4 regions of the Bradyrhizobium sp. 14AA genome follow, and region 2 is predicted to be linked to each of the others. Evidence: predicted binding sites of a transcription regulator. Region 2 holds the regulator's gene; each other region holds the start of a gene.
What was found. Region 2 encodes PhoB, which activates phosphate uptake and scavenging genes when phosphate is short. Its sites were predicted from a motif close to TGTCATNNANCTGTCAT; they were not measured.
Positions count from the first base shown of each region.

Region 1: the regulator PhoB is predicted to act here: its motif matches at 2,890-2,906, upstream of RAD15_RS02795 (DUF47 domain-containing protein).
Region 3: the regulator PhoB is predicted to act here: its motif matches at 1,328-1,344, upstream of RAD15_RS42430 (DUF2794 domain-containing protein).
Region 4: the regulator PhoB is predicted to act here: its motif matches at 1,332-1,348, upstream of RAD15_RS02090 (acetoacetate decarboxylase).

Region 1 is NZ_JAVAYM010000001.1:615,099-620,818, forward strand. It holds gene RAD15_RS02780 (ABC transporter substrate-binding protein) at 1-880, shown strand, start outside; gene RAD15_RS02785 (branched-chain amino acid ABC transporter permease) at 953-1,822, shown strand; gene RAD15_RS02790 (branched-chain amino acid ABC transporter permease) at 1,824-2,792, shown strand; gene RAD15_RS02795 (DUF47 domain-containing protein) at 2,949-3,593, shown strand; gene RAD15_RS02800 (anion permease) at 3,606-4,613, shown strand; gene sugE (quaternary ammonium compound efflux SMR transporter SugE) at 4,606-4,920, opposite strand; gene RAD15_RS02810 (peptide chain release factor 3) at 5,078-5,720, shown strand, end outside.
Region 2 is NZ_JAVAYM010000046.1:1,095-6,814, reverse strand. It holds gene pstB (phosphate ABC transporter ATP-binding protein PstB) at 1-460, shown strand, start outside; gene phoU (phosphate signaling complex protein PhoU) at 472-1,188, shown strand; gene phoB (phosphate regulon transcriptional regulator PhoB) at 1,203-1,910, shown strand; gene RAD15_RS41610 (GcrA family cell cycle regulator) at 2,212-2,724, opposite strand; gene RAD15_RS41605 (acetylornithine transaminase) at 3,190-4,398, shown strand; gene argF (ornithine carbamoyltransferase) at 4,398-5,321, shown strand; gene RAD15_RS41595 (Hsp33 family molecular chaperone) at 5,604-5,720, shown strand, end outside.
Region 3 is NZ_JAVAYM010000051.1:19,134-24,853, reverse strand. It holds gene RAD15_RS42435 (N-acetyltransferase family protein) at 140-670, shown strand; gene RAD15_RS42430 (DUF2794 domain-containing protein) at 890-1,261, opposite strand; gene RAD15_RS42425 (DUF1223 domain-containing protein) at 1,896-2,672, opposite strand; gene acnA (aconitate hydratase AcnA) at 2,896-5,616, opposite strand.
Region 4 is NZ_JAVAYM010000001.1:470,891-476,610, reverse strand. It holds gene RAD15_RS02095 (transporter) at 1-253, opposite strand, end outside; gene RAD15_RS02090 (acetoacetate decarboxylase) at 365-1,147, opposite strand; gene RAD15_RS02085 (patatin-like phospholipase family protein) at 1,390-2,565, shown strand; gene RAD15_RS02080 (hypothetical protein) at 2,913-3,407, opposite strand; gene RAD15_RS02075 (FAD-binding oxidoreductase) at 3,611-5,086, shown strand; gene RAD15_RS02070 (hypothetical protein) at 5,111-5,485, opposite strand.

The DNA.
Region 1 (5,720 bases), on a different contig from region 2:
CATCAAGGAAAAGAACGGCGTCTACATCAATTCAGGCGCGGCGACATCGGACCTCAGCAACGCGCAGTGCTCGCCCAACACCGTGCACTGGACCTACGACACCTACATGCTGGCCCACACCACCGGCCAGGCGCTGGTCAAGGCCGGCGGCGACACCTGGTTCTTCCTGACCGCGGACTACGCCTTCGGAGCGGCGCTGGAGCGCGACACCAGCGCGGTCGTCACCGCCAATGGCGGCAAGGTGGTCGGCGGCGTCAAGCATCCGCTCAACACGCCGGACTTCTCCTCTTTCCTGCTCCAGGCGCAGGCCTCCAAGGCCAAGATCATCGGCCTTGCCAATGCCGGCGGCGACACCACCAACACGATCAAGCAGGCGGCCGAGTTCGGCATCGGCAAGGGCGGCCAGAAGCTCGCCGCGCTGCTGCTGTTCCTCACCGACGTCAAGGCGATTGGCCTCGAGACCGCGCAGGGCCTCAACTTCACCGAGACGTTCTACTGGGACATGGACGACAAGACCCGCGCCTTCTCCAAGCGCTTCGCCGAGAAGATGAAGAACAACGCGCCGCCGACCATGGTGCAGGCCGGCGTCTATGCGGGCGTACGCCACTATCTCAAGGCGCTGGAAGCGCTCGGCGGCAATCCGCATGACGGCGTCAAGATCGTCGAGAAGATGAAGTCGATGCCGACCGAGGACGATCTGTTCGGCAAGGGCGAGATTCAGCCCAACGGCCGCACCATCCACAACGCCTATCTGTTCGAGGTGAAGAAGCCCTCGGAGTCCAAGGGACCGTGGGACTTCTACAAGCTGGTCGGCACGGTGCCGGGCGATCAGGCCTTCACGCCGCTGTCCGAGAGCAAGTGCGCGCTGTTGAAGAAGTAAGATAACCGCCCGCAGGCCATCAGGCCTGCGGGCGACTTTCAGGGAACGCCGAAGGGACCGGGTGCGGGATCGATGCAGGCTCTTTACGCTCAGCTACTGGTGGGACTGATCAACGGCTCGTTCTACGCGCTGCTCAGTCTCGGGCTTGCCGTGATCTTCGGCATGCTCAACATCATCAATTTCGCCCATGGCGCGGTCTACATGATGGGCGCGTTCGTCGCCTATTTCCTGCTCAACAATGACTACCTCAGTATCGGCTACTGGCCGGCACTGATCATTGCGCCGATCGTGGTCGGCATCTTCGGCATGATCCTGGAACGGACCATGCTGCAATGGCTGACCGGGCTCGACCATCTCTACGGCCTGCTCCTGACCTTCGGCATCGCGCTGATCGTGCAGGGCGTGTTCCAGAACTATTTCGGCTCCTCCGGCCTGCCTTACGCCATTCCGGACCAGCTCAAGGGCGGCATGAATCTGGGCTTCATGTTCCTGCCCGTCTATCGCGGCTGGGTGGTCGTCTTCTCGCTGGTGGTGTGCATCGCCACCTGGTTCCTGATCGAGAAGACCCAGCTCGGCGCCTACCTGCGCGCTGCCACCGAAAATCCGACGCTGGTGCGTGCCTTCGGCATCAACGTGCCGCGCATGATCACGCTGACCTACGGGCTCGGCGTCGGCCTTGCCGCGCTCGCCGGCGTGCTCTCGGCACCGATCAACCAGGTGCGGCCGCTGATGGGGGCCGACCTCATCATCGTCGTGTTCGCGGTGGTCGTGATCGGCGGCATGGGATCGATCATGGGCTCGATCATCACGGGCTTTGCGCTCGGCGTGATCGAGGGCCTGACCAAATATTTCTACCCCGAGGCCTCCAACACCGTCGTGTTCGTGCTGATGGTGCTGGTGCTCTTGGTGAAGCCAACGGGATTGACGGGAAGGGCGGCCTGATATGACAGCCTTGACGGACGACACGCTGCAGGCAACCCCGCGCGCGGTGCGCGACGAGATGATCGTATTCGTGGTGATGGCGCTGCTGCTGGCCTCGGTGCCCTTCAGCGGCATCTACCCGTTCTTCGTGATGCAGGCGCTGTGTTTCGCGCTGCTTGCCTGTGCCTTCAATCTGCTGATCGGCTACGGCGGTCTGCTGTCGTTCGGACACGCGATGTTCCTGGGCACGGCCGGCTATTGCAGCGCGCATGCGCTGAAAGTGTGGGCGCTGCCGCCGGAGCTTGGCATCCTCGTCGGTGTCGCGGCGGCCTTCGTGCTCTCGATCATCACCGGCTACATCTCGATCCGCCGCCAGGGCATCTATTTCTCGATGATCACGCTGGCGCTGTCGCAGCTGCTGTACTTCATCTATCTCCAGGCGCCGTTTACCCATGGCGAGGACGGCATCCAGGGCATTCCGCAAGGGCGCATGTTCGGCCTGTTCGACCTGTCCAAGCCGACGGTGCTCTATTACGTCGTGCTGGTCGGTTTCCTCGCCGGCTTCCTGCTGATCTACCGCATCATCAACTCGCCGTTCGGTGAGGTGCTGAAGTCGATCCGCGAGAACGAGCAGCGCGCGATTTCGCTCGGCTACCGGACCGACCAGTACAAGTTCCTGGCCTTCATCCTGTCGGGCACGCTGGCCGGCTTTGCCGGTGCGCTGAAGGTGTTCGTGGCGCAGAACGCCTCGCTCACCGACGTCCATTGGTCGATGTCGGGCGAAGTCGTGCTGATGACGCTGGTCGGCGGTCTCGGCACCGTCTTTGGCCCCGTGGTCGGCGCCTTTGCCATCATCGCCATGCAGCAATATCTGGCGGGCTTCGGCCAGTGGGTCACGGTGATCCAGGGCTCGATCTTCGTAATCTGCGTGCTCACCTTCCGCCGCGGCGTCATCGGTGAAATCGCGCATTACTTCCGTAGATCGCTCTAAACCCTTGATATCGCACCAATTTCATTGGTGCGTGAAAGTGGTGGATGATCCGGCTCCGCGGGCGTGAGATGACACGCGCGCGGATCGAAAATGGTCTATGACAGTTTCATGACGGCCCGTTCGGGCCGGGCCATTTTCAACCGGTAGCCTATCCCCATGATGCGATGGTTTCGCGCCTTCCTGCCCAAGGAAGAACGGTTCTTCGACCTGTTCGACCGCCACGCCCAGACCGTGATCCAGGGCTCCATCGCGCTCCAGGGCATGCTGAACGGGGGCGAGGAGACGCCGGTCTATTGCCAGCGCGTCAACCAGTTCGAGAACGATGCCGACAACATCACCCGCGAGGTGCTGACGGCGGTGCGCCGCACCTTCATCACCCCGTTCGACCGCGGCGACATCAAGAACCTGATCACCTCGATGGACGACGCCATCGACCAGATGCAGCAGACGGCGAAGGCCGTGATGCTGTTCGAGGTTCGCGCCTTCGAGCCGCCGATGCGCGAGATCGGCGGGCTGCTGATCGAATGCGCCAATCTGGTGGGGCGTGCGCTGCCGCTGATGCAGGAGATCGGCAAGAACGTGGCCATGCTGACCGCGATCACGGAAGAGCTGGGCAAGCTCGAGGGCCGCGTCGACGATCTCCACGACATCGGGCTGAAGGAATTGTTCCTCAAGCATCGCGACGGCAGCGCGATGGACTTCATCGTCGGCGTCGAGATCTACGACCATCTCGAAAAGGTGGCCGATCGCTTCGACGACGTCGCGAACGAGATCAACAGCATCGTCATCGAGCAAGTATAGGGCAGGGCCGCCGTGGATGCTGCGTTGGGTCTTCCCGTCCTGGTCGGACTGATCGCCGTCGCGCTGCTGTTCGACTTCCTGAACGGCCTGCACGACGCCGCGAATTCGATCGCGACCATCGTCTCGACCCGCGTGCTGCGGCCGCAATTCGCGGTGCTCTGGGCCGCGTTCTTCAATTTCGTCGCCTTCATGGTGTTCGGGCTGCACGTCGCGCAGACCATAGGCACCGGCATCATCGATCCCGCGATCGTCGATGCCCAGGTGATCTTCGCGGCCCTCGTCGGCGCGATCGTCTGGAACCTCGTGACCTGGGCGATGGGCATCCCATCCTCGTCATCACACGCATTGATCGGTGGCTTATTCGGTGGCGGCGTGGCCAAGGCCGGGATCTCTGCGGCTGTCTGGAGCGGATTGTCCAAAACGGTGATCGCAATCGTGCTGTCGCCGCTGGTTGGCTTCCTGCTCGCGATGGTGCTGGTCGCGATCGTCTCCTGGGCATCGGTGCGGTCGACGCCGTTTGCCGTCGACCGCGCCTTCCGCATCCTGCAATTCGCCTCTGCCTCGCTCTATTCGCTCGGCCATGGTGGCAACGACGCGCAGAAGACCATGGGCATCATCGCCGTGCTGCTCTATTCGCAGGGCCATCTCGGCAGCGAATTCTCGGTGCCGTTCTGGGTGGTCTTGTCGTGTCAGGCCGCGATGGCGATGGGCACGCTGATGGGCGGCTGGCGCATCGTGCGCACCATGGGGCTGCGCATCACGAAACTGACGCCGATGCAGGGCTTCTGCGCCGAGACCGGCGGCGCCGCGACTCTGTTCATGGCAACCTTCCTCGGCGTTCCCGTCTCGACCACCCACACCATCACGGGCGCTATCGTCGGCGTCGGCGCCGCCCGCCGCATGTCGGCGGTGCGCTGGAACGTCGCCAGTTCGATCGTCTATGCCTGGGTCATCACGATGCCCGCCTCGGCGATGGTCGCCGCGCTGACCTGGTGGGCGGTCAAGATTTTCGTCAAGTAACGAGCTTCAACCCGACAATCCCGGCGACGATGAGCCCGATGCTGGCAAGCCGGAAGGCCGTGGCGGGCTCGCCGAACAGGACGATGCCGAGCGTCGCGGTGCCGACCGCGCCGATGCCGGTCCAGACCGCGTAGGCGGTTCCAATCGGTAGCGATTTGAGGGCGAGGCCGAGCAGGATGACGCTGCCGGCCATGGCGGCAAGCGTGAGAACCGACGGAACGAGCCTGCTAAAGCCCTCGGTGTATTTCAGGCCAATCGCCCAGGTGATCTCGAGAAGACCGGCGACGAACAGGATGCTCCAGGCCACGACAACCCTCCATTCAAGGCAGGGTCGTCCCCGCGGGCAATGATTTGTGAAAAGGAGGGCCGTCCCTCCCAAAGGGCGATATGGGGCTGGCCAGAGGGCTCCGCAATCACCAAATCAGGCTTGATCCGGCCCATTTTCCCTGCCAAACGCTCCCGCCATGTCCGACATTGCCGCCACCACTGCCGAATCGCCGGCCCGTTCCCCGCTTGCCGCTGAAGTGTCGCGGCGGCGTACCTTTGCGATCATCTCGCATCCTGACGCCGGCAAGACCACGCTGACCGAAAAGCTGCTGCTGTTCGGCGGCGCCATCAACCTGGCCGGCCAGGTCAAGGCCAAGGGCGAGCGGCGCAACACGCGTTCGGACTGGATGAAGATCGAGCGCGAGCGCGGCATCTCGGTCGTGACCTCGGTGATGACCTTCGAGTTCGAGGGCCTCGTGTTCAACCTGCTGGATACGCCGGGCCACGAGGACTTTTCGGAAGACACCTATCGCACGCTCACGGCGGTCGATTCCGCCGTCATGGTCATCGACGCCGCCAAGGGCATCGAGGCGCGCACCCGGAAGCTGTTCGAGGTCTGCCGCCTGCGCGACATCCCGATCATCACCTTCATCAACAAGATGGACCGCGAGAGCCGCGACGTTTTCGAGCTGCTCGACGAGATCGAGAAGACGCTGGCGCTCGACACCACGCCGATGACCTGGCCGGTCGGCCGCGGCCGCGACTTCCTCGGCACCTATGACGTCGCCAATGGGGGCGTGCGCCTGCTCGAAGGCGGCGGCGCCAAGACCGGCGCGGCAC
Region 2 (5,720 bases):
GACGATCTACGAGAACATCGCCTTCGGCATCCGTCTCTACGAGAAGATCTCGAAGTCCGAGATGGACGACCGCGTCGAGAAGGCGCTGCGCGGCGGCGCGCTGTGGAACGAGGTCAAGGACAAGCTCAACGCCTCCGGCCTGTCGCTCTCCGGTGGCCAGCAGCAGCGCCTCTGCATTGCCCGCACCGTTGCGGTGCGGCCCGAGGTGATCCTGTTCGACGAGCCCTGCTCGGCGCTCGACCCGATCTCGACCGCCAAGGTCGAGGAGCTGATCCAGGAGCTGTCGGAGAACTACACGATCGCGATCGTCACCCACAACATGCAGCAGGCGGCGCGCGTCTCCGACAAGACCGCCTTCATGTATCTCGGCGAGCTGATCGAGTTCGACGACACCAGCAAGATCTTCACGTCGCCGACCGACCGGCGCACGCAGGATTACATCACCGGCCGGTTCGGCTGAGGAGACGGGACATGGGTTCTGAACATACCGCAAAGGCTTTCGACACCGACCTCCAGGAGCTCACCCGCCTGGTCGCCGAGATGGGCGGCATTGCCGAGCGCATGATCGTCGATTCCGTCGACGCGCTGATCCGCCGCGACGTCGCGCTCGGCCAGCGCGTCGTCACCACCGACGCCGAGCTCGATGCGCTGCAGAAGCGCATCGAGGAGCGCGCCGTGCTCACCATCGCCCGCCGCCAGCCGATGGCGGTCGATTTGCGCGAGATCGTCGGCGCCATGCGCGTTGCGACCGACCTCGAGCGGATCGGCGACCTCGCCAAGAACATGGGCAAGCGCGTCGCGGCGCTGGAGACGGACTTCCATCCGCTCAAGCTGTTCCGCGGCCTCGAGCACATGACCGATCTCGTGCAGCAGCAGGTCAAGTCGGTGCTGGACGCCTATGCCGCGCACGATCTGCCGGCGGCGATGGCGGTGTGGAAGGGCGACGAGGAAGTCGACGCCATCTGCACCTCGCTGTTCCGTGAGCTCCTCACCTACATGATGGAGGATCCGCGCAACATCTCGTTCTGCATTCATCTGATGTTCTGCGCCAAGAACATCGAGCGGATCGGCGACCACGCCACCAACATCGCCGAGACCGTGTTCTACATGATCGAGGGTCAGGCGATCACCGACAAGCGGCCGAAGGGCGACATGACGACCTTCGCCACGACGATTCCGAACACCTAAGGAGCGACGACACCATGGGCGCACGCATTATGGTGGTTGAGGACGAGGAAGCTCTCACCGAGCTTCTCCGCTACAACCTCGAAGGCGACGGCTATGACGTCGAGACGGTGATGCGCGGCGATGACGCCGACACTCGTCTCAAGGAGCACATCCCCGATCTGATCGTGCTGGACTGGATGCTGCCGGGGCTCTCCGGCATCGAGCTGTGCCGGCGGTTGCGGACCCGTCCCGAGACCAAGCAGCTCCCGATCATCATGCTCACCGCGCGCGGCGAGGAGAGCGAGCGGGTGCGCGGTCTTGCGACCGGCGCCGATGACTACATCGTCAAGCCATTCTCGGTGCCGGAGCTGCTGGCGCGCGTGAAGGGGCTCTTGCGGCGGGCCAGCCCCGAGCGGCTCGCCACCGTGCTCGCCTATGGCGACATCGAGCTCGACCGCGACAAGCGCCGCGTGGCGCGCTCGGGCCGGCCGATCGATCTCGGTCCGACCGAATATCGCCTCCTGGAGTTCTTCCTGGAACATCCCGGCCGCGTGTTCTCGCGCGAGCAGCTGCTCGACAGCGTCTGGGGCCGCGACATCTACATCGACGAGCGCACCGTCGACGTCCATATCGGCCGCCTGCGCAAGCTGCTCAATCTCGGCCGCGAGCAGGACCCGATCCGCACCGTCCGCGGCGCCGGCTACGCGCTGGATGATCGCTTTGCGAAGGCGGAGCAGGTGTGAGGGTTGGGACGCAGGCTTGAGTTTGGCCGCGGCCATAATCTCAGCCGTCGTCCCGGACAAGCGAAGCTGCAGGCAACGCGCAGCGTTGTCTGCAGCGAAGAGCAGATCCGGGACCCCTAACGACAGGGCGTGGTTGTTGTGCGAAAAAGGTAACTCCGAGTCCCCGTAACCACATCTGTCGTTGGCTATGGGTCCTGGATCTGCGCGCGCTTCAGGCGCGCTTGTCCGGGGCGACATCGGACGTCTTGAGCCGTCATCGTGTGACGGCTGCCGTCGTTGCAGTCAGCTAAATCCGTCTAACTCACCGCGGTCCCGGCTTCGCCGGTGCGCGGCGGCGATCTGCTGCCGGCTGGTAGGCGACGCGCGAGTGCTGGGCGCAATAGGGCAGGCCGGAGAGCGCCTTGCCGCCGCAGAAGAAGAAGTCTGGGCTCGAGGGATCGCCGACCGGCCAGTGGCAGGTCGCCTCGTTCAGCTCCAGCAGCGACAGCCGCTGGCTCATCGGCACCACGTTGTCGTAGGTGACCGGTTCGGCCTCCACCTCGACCTCGAAGGCCTGCGCCAGCGCGGTGTTGCCGCGCGAGATCGGACGGCTCACCCGCATCATGTGCTGCGCGGGACGCGCCTTGCGCGGCCGGGGCGCTGCCGATGAAGGGCTCTTGGCGCGGCCGGACAGGCCGAGCCTGTGCACCTTGCCGATCACGGCATTGCGGGTCACATTGCCGAGCTCAGCTGCGATCTGGCTGGCCGAAAGTCCGGCCTCCCAGAGCTTTTTAAGCTGTTCGACGCGATCGTCGGACCAGGTCAAAACCGTCATTGCACCCTTTCCCTCGCTGCGCGCCGCCATATCGGGGCCTTGCAGCGAATGCCTAAGCCTTGAAAAACCCGTGCCGCCAGAATCCCTTAAGGCTCGCCGGGTGCACGAAGTGCGCCCGAACGTTTACGCCGGTACATGAGGACTTAGAGATCAGAACCGCTGCACGAGATGTCGTATCTGACAGGGCAAACGCTACAATATGGCGTGACTCCCGCGCAAGAGTCCGCCGACTCGCTTCCACATGTTCCGTGGTGGAAACGCGCAAAATCGGCACCGCAAGACTACGGATTCAGCGTTTCCCGAGGCTTTCCAGTGGCATTGACACCCGCCTTGCCAGGCATAAGATAGTGTCACGTGCCGCCCTTAAAAGGCGGCACGTTTCGTTTTCCGGACCGGTCGATGGTGCGCTGCGCAAGGCAAACCAGGCTGGTCCCAACATCCAAATGCAACATCCAAGTGATCGTCATGACCAACAGCGCCGCGCCGCATCTGCTTCCCGTTTTCGCCAGGGCCGACCTCGGCTTCGAGCGCGGCGAAGGCTGCTGGCTCATCGCGACCAATGGTGATCGCTATCTCGATTTCACCTCCGGTGTCGCGGTGAACGCGCTCGGCCACGCCCATCCCGCGCTGGTCAAGGCGTTGCAGGAGCAGGCGACCAAGCTCTGGCACATGTCGAACCTGTTCCAGAGCCCGGATGGCGAGAAGCTCGCGAACCGGCTCTGCAATGAGAGCTTCGCGGACTTCGTGTTCTTCTGCAATTCCGGCGCCGAAGCGCTGGAGGGCGTGATCAAGCTGGTCCGCCATCACCACTTCTCCAAGGGGCATCCGGAGCGCTACCGCATGATCACCTTCGAGGGCGCCTTCCACGGCCGCACGCTGGCGACGTTGGCTGCAACGGGATCTGCAAAATATCTCGAAGGTTTCGGTCCGCCGATGGACGGCTTCGACCAGGTGCCGCATGGCGACATCGAGGCGGTGAAGAAGGCGATCGGTCCGCAGACCGCCGGCATTCTGATCGAGCCGATCCAGGGCGAGGGCGGCGTGCGGTCGGCGACGCCTTCTTTCCTGAGGGCGTTGCGCCAGCTCTGCGATGAGAAGGGCTTGCTGCTCGCGTTCGACGAGGTGCAGACCGGCATGGGCCGCACCGGCGATCTCTTCGCCCACAGGCGCACCGGCGTCATGCCTGACGTGATGTCGCTGGCCAAGGCACTGGGCGGCGGCTTCCCGATCGGCGCGGTGCTGGCGACTGCCGACGCGGCCGCTGGCATGGGGCCTGGCTCGCATGGCTCGACCTTCGGCGGCAATCCGCTGGCGATCGCGGCTGCGAACGCGGTGCTCGACGTCATGCTCAAGCCCGGCTTCTTCGACCACGTGCAGAAGATGTCGCTGCTGCTCAAGCAGAAGCTCGCCTCCGTGATCGACCGTCACCCCGATGTCGTCAGCGAAGTGCGCGGCGAGGGCCTCCTGATCGGCATCAAGGCCGTGGTGCCGTCGGGTGATCTGGTCGCGGCGCTGCGCAATGAAAAATTGCTCACGGTTGGCGCCGGCGACAATGTCGTGCGTTTCCTGCCGCCCTTGATCGTCACCGAAGCCGAGATCGAGGACAGCGTCGGGCGGCTCGAGCGCGCCTGCGCGGCAATCTCGTCCAGCCAGACCAAGCGGGCGGCAAGCTGATGAGCAAGTCCCCGAAGCACTTCCTCGACATCAACGAGCTGCCGCTGTCGGAGCTCAAGAGCATGCTCGCAGCCTCCTCCGCCATGAAGGCGAAGCAGAAGGCGCATCAGCCGGTCAGGCCACTCGAAGGCAAGACGCTGGCGATGATCTTCGAGCGCCCCTCGACGCGGACGCGCGTGTCGTTCGACGTCGCCATGCGCCAGCTCGGCGGCGAGCCCATCATGCTCACCGGCGCCGAGATGCAGCTCGGTCGCGGCGAGACCATCGCCGACACCGCGCGGGTGCTGTCGCGTTATGTCGACGCCATCATGATCCGCATCCTCAATCACGATGCCCTGCTGGAGCTTGCAGCGTATGCGACCGTGCCCGTCATCAACGGCCTGACGCGGCGCTCGCATCCCTGCCAGGTGATGGCCGACCTCATGACCTATGAGGAGCATCGCGGCCCGATCGAGGGCAAGACGGTGGCCTGGACCGGCGACGACAACAACGTGCTGGCGTCCTGGGCCCACGCCGCCGAGCGCTTCAAGTTCCAGCTCAATGTCGCCACCCCGCCGGAGCTCGCGCCGAAAAAGGCGATGCGCGACTTCATCAAGACGTCAGGCGCGTCGATCGTGCTCGGCACCGATCCGGAAGCCGCCGTGAAGGGCGCCGATTGCGTCGTCACCGACACCTGGGTGTCGATGGGCGACAAGGAGGGCGAGCATCGTCACAACGTGCTCAAGCCCTACCAGGTCAATGCGCAGCTGATGTCGCTGGCCAAGCCCGACGCGCTGTTCATGCACTGCCTGCCCGCCCATCGCGGCGAGGAGGTCACGGATGAAGTGATCGACGGCCCGCAATCGGTCGTGTTCGACGAGGCGGAAAACCGTCTGCATGCGCAGAAGGGCATTCTGGCCTGGTGCTTTGACGCGGTGAAGTAGCGCGGACGATGGAGCGGGTGGCTGCGCCACCCTCCGCTGTCGTCCCGGACAAGCGCGCCAAAAAGCGCGCGCTGATCCGGGATCCATAGCCACAGGACGTCGTGTGACGAGGGCTCGGAGTTGTCATCTCGCGCTATGATGTAATCCTGTGGTTATGGGTCCCGGATCTGCGCTTACGCTTGTCCGGGACGACATCGAGTTTGTGGTAACGCTGTGCAACCACAATCACGTCCGGAACACGCCCCCTTCCATTTCCGACCCTCCGACCCCAGATAGAGCGCCATGGTTTTCCAATCCCCAGACATGAAAACCGGGCCTGAAGGCCCGGTTCGCGCACCATCAGCGGTTCCCATCGATGACGCCGTGCTGCCCTACGAGGTCGACGCGCTCGACGTGCGC
Region 3 (5,720 bases), on a different contig from region 2:
CATCATTGCGAGCGTAGCGAAGCAATCCAGACTCCCTCCACGGATGCATTTCTGGATTGCTTCGCTACGCTCGCAATGACGGGTGTGGCAACACCGTTGCCCCTTCCAGCTTCCTCGGGAAGGCTCTAATCTCCGCCTCATGTCCGCACCTGAAATCAGGCCCACCCTTGAGGCCGACCTACCCGCCATCACCGCCATCTATCAGCAGGCCGTCCGTGAGGGCACCGCGACCTTCGAGCTGGAGCCGCCTGACCTCTCGGAGATAACGCGCCGTTATCGCGCGCTGGTCGATGGCGGCTATCCCTATTTCGTCGCCATGCTCGACGGCCGCGTCGCCGGCTATGCCTATGCCGGCGCCTATCGGCCCCGGCCGGCCTACCGCTTCACGGTCGAGAACTCGATCTATCTCGATCCCTCCTTCCACCGCCGTGGCGTCGGCTCGTTGCTGCTGGAGCGGTTGATCACCGAATGCGAGGCGCGCGGCTTCCGTCAGATGATCGCCGTGATCGGTGATTCCGCCAATGCCGGCTCGATCGGCGTGCACACAAAAGGCGGCTTCAAGATGATAGGCACGCATCCCAATGTCGGGCTGAAATTCGGCCGCTGGCTGGACACGGTGATGATGCAGCGCGACCTCGGCGAGGGCGCGAGCACGGTGCCAACGAAGTAGGTCGATCCCGTAGCCCGGGTGAGCGCAGCGATACCCGGGACCGCCACGAGTGAAGTCCCGGATGTCGCTTCGCTCATCCGGGCTACGAAGCCTCGTCGCATCACTGCTGCCGTAGGGTGGGCAAAGCGAAAGCGTGCCCACCAACTTCAGCGCAATTGCGGAGCGATGGTGGGCACGGCGCGTTGCGCCTTTGCCCACCCTACGGCACCGGTCGTGCCGTCACACCACCGCCAGCTTGCGGTCGATCACCAGCAGCACGCGCTCGAGCTCATGGCCGCGGCGCAGGATCAGGCCGGTCGCCGAGATCACGCTGTACATGCCCTGCTTGCGCGCGAGCCGCGGATCCTTTTCGATGCGATAGATCGGCACTTCCGAGGCGCGGCGATAGACCGAGAACACCGCGCGATCCCGCAGGAAGTCGATGGCATAGTCGCGCCACTCCCCGTCGGCCACCATGCGGCCGTAGAGATTGAGAATACGGTGCAGCTCGAGCCGGTTGAACGTCACCCGGTTCGGCTGCGCGCTCGCAGCGGCGGGGTGCGCCGCCGCGCGCTGCCCGCTCGGCTCGGCATCCTCCGACGTCAGACTCATGGGAAGCGCCTCCTCATCGCACAGCACGATCCGCGCCCGCGAAGACCGTCCCCGGACCGGCGGATCATGACAATTGCATGATTGCGCCAACCGTTCCTCGCCGCAAGGCCTCTCGATGGAACTCTTGCTGGCTCAACCCTTGGAATCAGGAGCGAAGCGGACTACACGCAGGGGTGGAACTCTGTCGCGACGAACCGTCACGGGATCGTGCTCAAGAATCTTAGTCTCGCCGCTTTTCCGCCAAGCGCCTGCCGCCCTGCATTGCGAAAAGACCTGTGTGCGTTGACCCGGTCCTTTCGGTTCCGGATTCCTCAGCCCCCAGCCCCCCGGGGTCGTCAGGATCGGGTCTGTACGCACGGCAAGGAGGGCCAACGCAAGTTGGTCCTTTTTTGTTTGTGTCGGGATGTTTCCGGCGCGACGAGCCTCTCTCCAAACATCGCGCGAGAAACTCTTTCCCCTCATCCTGGAGGAGCGCGCTCTTGCGCGCGTCTCGAAGGATGAAAGGCCGAGCTGCAATCAGCGGGGCCTGCATGGTTCTCGCGGCGATGCGCAGCATCGTGCGCCACGCGCGCTAGCACGCCTCCTCACCACGAGGGTTGAGAGTGTGCTTGAGTCGGAAGATTCGAAGCGCGCTTCAGTGCAGCGACGTGTACGCCGCGCCCAGCATCGCGCCGGGCTTGTCGCGGCTGCCGTCCTGGACATAGACCACCGCGCCGTCGACGCCGTCGCGCGTGAGGTTCTCGATCGGCACGGTCCAGCTTTCCTGATGGCCGTTCCAGTCGCCAACCTTGAGCAGGTTGCGCACCACGTTGTGATAGGTGAGCTGCTGTCCGCGATTCTCGCCGCGGCCGATCGCGATCGGCACGGACTTCGCGATCGAGCAGATCCAGACCTCGCCATGCGAGACCGCGGGTTCCTTGCTCGCGGCCACCGACACGTTGATCTGCTTGCCCGCGACCGACATCGTCACCGGCACGCTCATCACCCCGGTGCCCTTGTCGGTCTTGCCGATTGCGCCCTCGATGCCGGCACGGTCGCTGCCGATGACATGCGCGGAGCCGTTAACGACGACCTGCGGTGTATAGACCTCGCGATCGCCGCGCATGCGCGAATAGGCACGCTGCCGTGCAGAGAACCGCGAATCCGCCAGCGTGTCCTTCCAGCCGAGATAATCCCAATAGTCGATCGGCATGCTCAGCGCGATGATCGAGGGATCGCTGGCGAGATCGCCGATGACCTGGTCGGCGGGCGGGCAGGAGGAGCACCCCTGCGAGGTGAACAGCTCGACCACGGCGCGGGGATCGGCGTGGGCAGGACGAATGACGGCGACGATCGCGCAGATACCGAGGGCCCCCGACCAGAGGGCACCGGACCAGCGCGAAACCAGATGAGAAGCCGTCATTGTTGTCATGTCGAACGCCGCACACCATTGCTCATGGGAAGGGAAATCTTATCGCCTGATGGTCACCGTAGTCTTACGGGGGCGCGACACACCAAACCGTCCAGCGCGGGGTTTTCCGCCGGTCGGGCCCATCTGATGCGTGTCGCAAACGCGCGAAGGCGGCCTTTTGATAGGCCGCCTTCGTTTAACCTTCCACTCACGTCGCAGTGAGCCACCGTTCACAAATTCGCGCTTAGGCCGCGAGCTTGCGCAGCACGTAGTGCAGAATGCCGCCGTTCCGGTAGTAGTCGAGCTCGTCCAGCGTATCGATGCGGCAGAGCAGCGACACACGCTGCAGCGAACCGTCGCCGGAGACGATCTCCGCGGTCAGCTTCTGGCGCGGCTTCAGATCGCCGACGAGGCCGCGCAGCGTGACCTTCTCGTCGCCCTTCAGGCCCAGCGAGGACCAGGAGGTACCGTCCTCGAAGGTCAGCGGCAGTACGCCCATACCGACCAGGTTGGAGCGATGGATACGCTCGAAGCTCTGGCAGATCACGGCGCGCACGCCGAGCAGACGCGTGCCCTTCGCGGCCCAGTCGCGCGAGGAGCCGTTGCCGTATTCGGCACCGGCGAACACCACCAGCGGCACCTGCTCCTGCTGGTACTTCATCGCGGCGTCGTAGATCGACATCTGCTCGCCATCGGGCCAGTGCTTGGTGAGGCCGCCCTCGGGGATGTTGCCGTCCGCACCCTTCAGCATGAAGTTCTTGATGCGGATGTTGGCGAAGGTGCCGCGCATCATCACTTCATGGTTGCCGCGGCGCGTGCCGTACTGGTTGAAGTCGGCCGGACGCACCTGGTGCTCGCTGAGATACTTGCCGGCGGGCGAGGTGAGCTTGATCGAGCCGGCCGGCGAGATGTGGTCGGTGGTGATCTTGTCGCCGAACATGGCGAGGATGCGTGCCTCGATGATGTCGGTGACCGGCTCCGGCTCCTTCTTCATGCCGTCGAAATAGGGCGGGTTCTGCACGTAGGTCGAAGACATGTTCCAGCGATAGGTCTCGCTCTCGACGGTCTTGATCTTGCGCCAGTTGGTGTCGCCCTTGAACACGTCGGCATACTTCTTCTTGAAGATCGACGCGGTCACGAATTTCTTCATGAAGGCGTTGATCTCCTTGGTCGTCGGCCAGATGTCCTTCAGGTACACCGGCTTGCCGTCCTTGCCTTCGCCGAGCGGCTCGACGGCGAGGTTCTTGGTGACGCTGCCGGCGAGCGCGTGGGCGACGACCAGCGGCGGCGAGGCCAGATAGTTCGCCTGCACGTCCGGCGAGACGCGGCCTTCGAAGTTGCGGTTGCCGGACAGCACGGCGGCGGCGACGATGCCGTTGTCGTTGATCGACTTCGAGATCTCCTCCGGCAGCGGACCGGAATTGCCGATGCAGGTGGTGCAGCCGAAGCCGACGAGGTTGAAGCCGACCTTGTCGAGATCGGCCTGCAGGCCGGAATCGGCGAGATAGCCCGCGACCACCTGGCTGCCCGGGGCCAGCGAGGTCTTCACCCATGGCTTGGCCTTGAGGCCCTTCGCGGCGGCGTTACGGGCGAGCAGGCCCGCGCCGATCAGCACGCTCGGGTTGGAGGTGTTGGTGCAGGAGGTGATGGCGGCGATCACGACGTCGCCATGACCGATCTCGAACTTCTTGCCTTCGACGGCAAAGCGCTTCGTCGGCTCCTCGGCCTTCTTGTACTCGGTGCCGAGCGCGAGCGAGAAACCTTCGGCGACCGACGGCAGCGCGATGCGGCCTTCGGGACGCTTCGGACCGGCCATCGAGGGAACGACGTCGGCGAGGTCGAGCGTCAGCGTTTCCGTGAACACCGGATCGGCCGACTTGGCGGTGCGGAACAGCCCTTGCGCCTTCGCGTAAGCCTGCACCAGCGCGACGCGCGCCGGGGCGCGGCCGGAGGTCTTCAAATAATCGATCGCGGCGGCATCGACCGGGAAGAAGCCGCAGGTGGCGCCGTATTCGGGGGCCATGTTGGCAATCGTCGCCTTGTCGGCGACGGAGAGATTGTCGAGGCCGGGGCCGAAGAACTCGACGAACTTGCCGACCACGCCGAGCTTGCGCAGCATCTGCGTCACGGTCAGCACGAGGTCAGTCGCGGTGACGCCTTCCTTCATCGCGCCCTTCAGCTTGAAGCCGACGACGTTGGGCAGCAGCATCGACAGCGGCTGGCCGAGCATGCAGGCTTCCGCCTCGATGCCGCCGACGCCCCAGCCGAGCACGGCGAGACCGTTGACCATGGTGGTGTGCGAGTCGGTGCCGACCAGCGAGTCGGGATAGGCGACCTCGAAGGTGCCGGTCTTCTTGCCGACCGTCATCTTCTCCTTCTTGGTCCAGACCGTCTGGGAGAGATATTCGAGATTGACCTGATGGCAGATGCCGGTGCCGGGCGGCACGACGGAGAAGTTCGAGAACGCCTTCTGGCCCCACTTCAGGAACTCGTAGCGCTCCTGGTTCTGCTTGTATTCCTCGGCGACGTTCTTGCCGAAAGCCTTGTTGTCACCGAAGAAGTTCACGATCACGGAGTGGTCGATGACGAGGTCGACCGGCACCAGCGGATTGATCTTCTCGGCATCGCCGCCGAGCTTCTGCATTGCGTTGCGCATCGCGGCGAGATCGACCACCGCCGGCACGCCGGTGAAATCCTGCATCAGCACGCGGGCCGGACGGAACGCGATCTCATGCTCCAGCGACTTCTTGCGCAGCCACTTCGAGACCGCGACGATGTCCTCTTTCTTGACCGAGCGGCCGTCCTCGTTGCGAAGAAGGTTCTCGAGCAGGACCTTCATCGAATAGGGAAGTTTCGAAATTCCCTTCAGACCATTCTTCTCGGCGGTGGGCAGGCTGTAATAGACATAAGTCTTGGCGCCGACCTTGAGGGTCTTTTTGCATTTGAAGCTGTCGAGCGAGGTCATGAAAGGAAATCCCAATTGTTAGTTATACCCGGCAAGGGGTATTTTAACACCGTCAGCGAATCCGGCTGGGTCGCTTGCAGGGGCAGGTTGAGTTGCTGCATCAA
Region 4 (5,720 bases), on a different contig from region 2:
GGAACGTGTCGTTGGACAGCAACAGCTCGCGCGCGAGCGGCGGCAGCTGCGACGATGCGATCCACGGCCGCGCGCGCGTATCCGTGAGATTGAAATGCAGCCAGAGCCGGCCGTCATGGATGAACTCGATCGGCTGGTCGATCGGCAGCGCCTCGGCGCTGCCGTCGCTGTGCAGCCGGAACGCCCAGACCAGTCCGGGGACGGCGGGCACAGTCTCCGATATCGCGCTGACAAGCTTCGCCGGCTCGGCCATGGCCAACCTCAACCGTCAACAAGATGCCCGTACCCGGAAGATGGCTGACGGCATCTTCCGGACCCACGCGGGTACTGAATTACGGCTCTGTTACAGTTTGATGATGACGCCCTACTCCGCCGCCAGCCCCGTCGCGGCCGCCGCCTCGGCTTCCCTGACGTAGTCGTGCACCACGCGGCCGAACGGCAGCGTCAGGTCGGCGATGTAATGGTGCGCGCCGAGGCAGCGGCGGACCGGGAAATCGGCAATTGGCGCATTGACGTGCGGCACCAGATGCAGCCGGCCCGGTCCCATCCAGGAGCCCTTCGGCACGATGTCGATCAGGTTGATCGCGACCAGCTGGCAGATCTCGAGGCGGCCATCGACGCCCGGGATCATCTTCAGATTGATCTGCGTCTTCGAGAGCGTGGCGCGGGTGAGATCGCCGTTGCCGGCCATGCTCTCGTGCTTGTAGCCCATCGTGCCCATGGCGACGAGCTGGCCGGCATATTCCAGCGTGCCCGTCAGCGTGTCCTTGACGATCTCGAGTTTCGGATGGGCGTATTTCTTGGGAAAGCCCCAGATCTCGCGCCCCGCAGCGATCGGCGGATCGTCGTCCAGATACATCTGCGAGACGAAGTTCACCTCCTCGCCATTGAGACGCGCGGGGATGACGAGGCCGGATTCGGTGTAGCTGCCGAAGCCGGAGGAGTCAGGCATCCTGATCCATTCGTAGTGCACGATCGGCTGGTCGATCGGCTCCAGCGGCTCGGGCAGACCGGCGCGGATCAGATCCGGATCGGTCTCGTAGGTGATGACCAGGAATTCGCGGTTGACGAAGCGATAGGGCCCGGACGGATAGCTCGGCCCCGCGGCGGGCATGGACGGAAGTCTCAACACGTCTTCACTGCGCATCGCGACTCTCCTGTGTGATGCTGGTGTGATGCCCGGCAGCTTCAAGCCTGATGCTAGCTGGCTTAAGGCAAATTGCTAGCCAGCGTCATTGACCGAGATGTGATGAATTTCCGTCAGGCGCGTGACCGCCCCGCCATTCCCGCCGTAGCTGAGCTGCATGCGGACGATGCATCGGCGCCGAAATTGTCATCACGCCGTCACCGCCGGACGCAATCGTTGGATTGAAAGCTGGAGGCATCGCCATGGACGCCCGCACGTCGCAGCCGACATATCAAACGCATCAGCCGCCCGCGCGGGGCTGGCGGCCGGAGCGCTGCGATCGCGTCGCGCTGGTGCTGCAGGGCGGCGGCGCACTCGGCGCCTACCAGGCCGGCGTCTACCAGGCGCTGCACGAGGCCGGCATCGAGCCCGACTGGGTCTGCGGCGTCTCGATCGGCGCGATCAACTCCGCCATCATCGCCGGCAACAGGCCGGAGAACCGGCTGGAGGCGCTGCGCATCTTCTGGGAGCGCATCACCAACCGCAAGATCTGGCACTACACACCTGACGGCGACATCTTCCGCCAGTGGCGCAATCTCACCAGCGCCTGGATGACGTCGGCGATGGGCCAGCCCGGCTTCTTCACCCCGCATCAGGTCAATCCGTGGCTCAGCCCGGTCGGCGCGCGGACTGCGACCAGCTATTACGACACGATGCCGCTGAGGGAGAGCCTGCTCGAGCTCGTCGACTTCGACCTCATCAACGAGAAGAAGGTCCGCTTCGCGGTCGGCGCGGTGAACGTGCTCTCGGGCAACTTCATCTATTTCGACAATTCCCATGACGAGATCGAGCCGGAGCACATCATGGCCTCCGGCGCCCTGCCCCCGGCGCTGCCGATGGTGCGGATCGGCACCGATCATTTCTGGGACGGCGGCATCGTCTCCAACACGCCGCTGCAGCATCTGCTCGACCAGGAGGATTCGCTCAACTCGCTGGTGTTCCAGGTCGACCTGTTCAGCGCGCGTGGCGTGCTGCCGCGCTCGATCCAGGACGTGATGGCCCGCCACAAGGACATCATGTATTCCTCGCGCACGCGCCACAACACCGACGTCTATCGCCGCACCCACAATCTCAAGGTCCTGCTCCACAAGGCGCTGGCGAAGCTCCCCGACGAGCAGCTCTCGGAGGAAGAGCGCAAGCTGAAGGCGAGCCTGTGCCACATGCCGGAGATCGCGATCCTGCATCTGATCTACCAGCAGAAGGCCTATGAGGGCGACGCCAAGGACCACGAATTCTCGGGTACCTCGATGCGCGAGCACTGGACGAGCGGCTACGAGGACACCAAGCGCACGCTGAAGCGCCGCGACTGGATCAAGATGCCGGAGGAAGGCATGGGCCTCGTGGTGCACGACGTGCACCGGGAGACGGAGAGCGCCTGAGGGAAGCCTCGGCCATGGCGCTCAAAACAAAAAGTGCGAAAACAACCCCATGCACAGTAGCCGGGGCGTGGTAGTTCAATGACTTAGCCCGTGCCATCCGCAAGGACGTTTGACACGTCGGGCAAAACACCGGCATAATGCCATCATCCCAACAACCCTCACCGCTCGGTCGGATGTGCATGCCGCAAGCCGCGGTCATGTCTGCGGCCGAACGCGCGCTGGTCATCAAGATGCCCAGGCCGCGCCAAAGCATGATCTGGAAAAGCGCGCGTGCTTGAACAACAGCCCAAACCGTGATGACGATTCATCCTGATCGCATCGCGCTTTGAGACAATGATTGTCGGGGCCTACTTCGCTTCCTTGTTCAATTCGATCGCGACCTCCGACATCCAGGATCCCGGCGCTTCCATCAGGAACGACTGATGATTGCTTTTGGTCTGGATCGTCACCAGCGCGGCCACGGTGTTTCCTTCAATGCGCGCTTCGATCAGGCCGTCTTTGTTCGTGCCGTAGACCTTGCCGCCCTGCCGGTACTCACTCTCGAACCAGTTGCCCGAGAGATCGGTCCCGCTCTGCTCGATGTTCGCGGACAGGACCATCTTGTAGGCGTCGCTGGCGCAGCGCAGGTCGAGGCTCACGGACCGTCCGGGCCTGGTGATGTTGTACGCCACCTTGCAACGGACCTTCTCACGCGGGCCGTCCGACGGCTTCATCGTGCCGATACCCGACCAAGTGCCTCCAAGACTGTCGAACACCGGCTCTGCACACACCGGGTTGATGCTGGCGAGCACCAGGCAGGCCGCGCCTGCGCCGAGACGTGCGGCCAAAGAGTTCAATCGCATTCTGTTAGTCCCGATCCATAAAGTCTGGGACCCCTCCTAGGCCGAGACAGCCGCAAGATGTTGGCGAAGATGTTGAGAAATGTTGCGGGAGATTGTCCTGGTGTTACCGATATTGCCGTTAGACTCCCCGCCGCAAACGTGGACAATGCGGCCCAAGCGCTTCATGCGCGCAGTGCACACCAAGATGCGCCAGAGGAAACAAAATGCCGGCTGCCGGTCCGTCGTCCGAACCCATCATCCCGACCGTTCCCTTGACCGCCCAGCTGCGCGATGCGTTGCGCGCGATCGTCGGCGGGAAAGGCCTCATCGAGGACGAGCACGGCAAGCAGCCCTTCGTGACGGACTGGCGGGGATTGCTGATCGGCGGCGCCGGCGCCGTCGTTCGTCCTGGCAGCACGGAGGAGGTCTCGAAAGTGGTCCGGCTCTGCCATGAGCACGGGGTCGCGATCGTGCCGCAGGGCGGCAACACCGGCCTGATGGGCGGGGCAACGCCATGGCCTGCGCACACCGGCATCGTGTTGTCGCTCGGCCGCATGAACCGCGTGCTGGACGTCGATACCGTCGGCTATTCGATGACGGTCGAGGCCGGCTGCGTGCTGCAGACGCTGCAGGAGACCGCGGCCGGGCACGACCGGTTCCTGCCGCTCAGCCTTGGTGCCCAGGGCTCATGCATGATCGGCGGCAATCTGTCGACCAACGCCGGCGGCGTGCAGGTGCTGCGCTACGGCAATGCCCGCAACCTCGTCCTGGGGCTCGAGGTCGTGTTGCCCAACGGCGATGTCTGGGACGGGCTGCGTGCGCTGAAGAAGGACAACACGGGCTATGACCTCAAGCACCTCTTCATGGGCGCCGAAGGTACGCTCGGCATCATTACCAAGGCGGTCCTCAAGCTATGGCCGGCGCCGAAGGACGTCTGCACGGCGTGGCTGGCTGTCCGCGATCCGCGCGCGGCGCTGGAGATCCTGTCCGAAGGCCACGCGGCATCCGGGGACAATGTCGGCTCCTGCGAGCTGATGAGCCGCGCCGCCATCGACATGGTGCTGCGCCACATTCCCGGCACCCAGGATCCGCTGAGGGCGGACACGCCATGGTTCCTCCTGCTGGAATGGTCGTCCTCGCGGGCGCGCCAGGACGGGACCGACGGCATGTCCGAGAAGATGGAGCAGTTTCTCGCCGATCAACTCGAGGCCGGCCGCGTGCTCGACGCGGCGATCGCTCACACGGGAGCTCAATCGCGCAACATGTGGCGCATCCGCGAAGGTGTCGCCGAAGCCTCTCGCGCCGAGGGACCGGGGCTGAGCTACGACGTGTCGGTCGCCATCTCCAAAATTCCGGAGTTCATCGACGTCGGGCTCAGGGCCGTGCTCGATATTCTCCCGAGCATTCGCCCCTACCCTTTGGGACACATCGGCGACGGCAATCTGCACTTTTCGTTCATGGGACCGAAAGGCATGGACCAGCAGACGCTGACCCAATACTCGGCCGCCATCACGCGGGCCGTGAACGATCTCATCACCTCCATGGGCGGCTCGATCTCGGCCGAGCACGGCATCGGCAGCGACAAGCTCGACGAGCTCAGCCACTATCGCTCGAAGACCGAGCTCGACATCATGCGAACCATCAAGCGTGCGCTCGATCCGCAGAACATCATGAATCCCGGGAAGGTGCTGCGGGTCTGATCGACGTCGGCCCCTACGGCTTACTCAACCGCGCGGATTGACGACGGTGTAGCCCCGCAGTGAGCGCGCGTGTATGCGCGTGGCGTGACCGCCCGAATTGGCGTCATATGCCATCCACGTGTCGCCTCCGAGATGCTGCTCCAGAACGAAGACATGTCCGTGCCGCGCTGCGACCATTCCCGGCGCCGGCGCCGCGCGGGGGAAGCGCAGCCAGTTGGACGCGAGATTCAATTCCGGCACGACACGACCAAACACCCGTAACGCGGCACCGCAGCCGCAGAAGGAGGAAGGGCAACCGGCCGGGCGACCACCGATGACGCGATCACCGGAGACGCTGATCGCGGTCGCGGTGCCGGCGGCATCGCCCACCGTCATTTGCGTCGAGCGATAGGCTTGCAACGAGGGTCTCGGAGTCCGCTCGCGGCGCGTTTGAGAATACGAGAAATCGCAGGGCATCGTGACATTGCATTCAGGTGCTTGATGAATGCGATAGGGCCGAGCTTCCGAAGCGACGGAGCTCAGGAGAACGAAGACACACGCAGAAATTACTGGCTTCAACATTGCAGGACTCCGAAATTGAGAGGCCTGCCCCGGGCAACGAGAAACCAATAACAGTTTGGCTGAAATGGGCCTA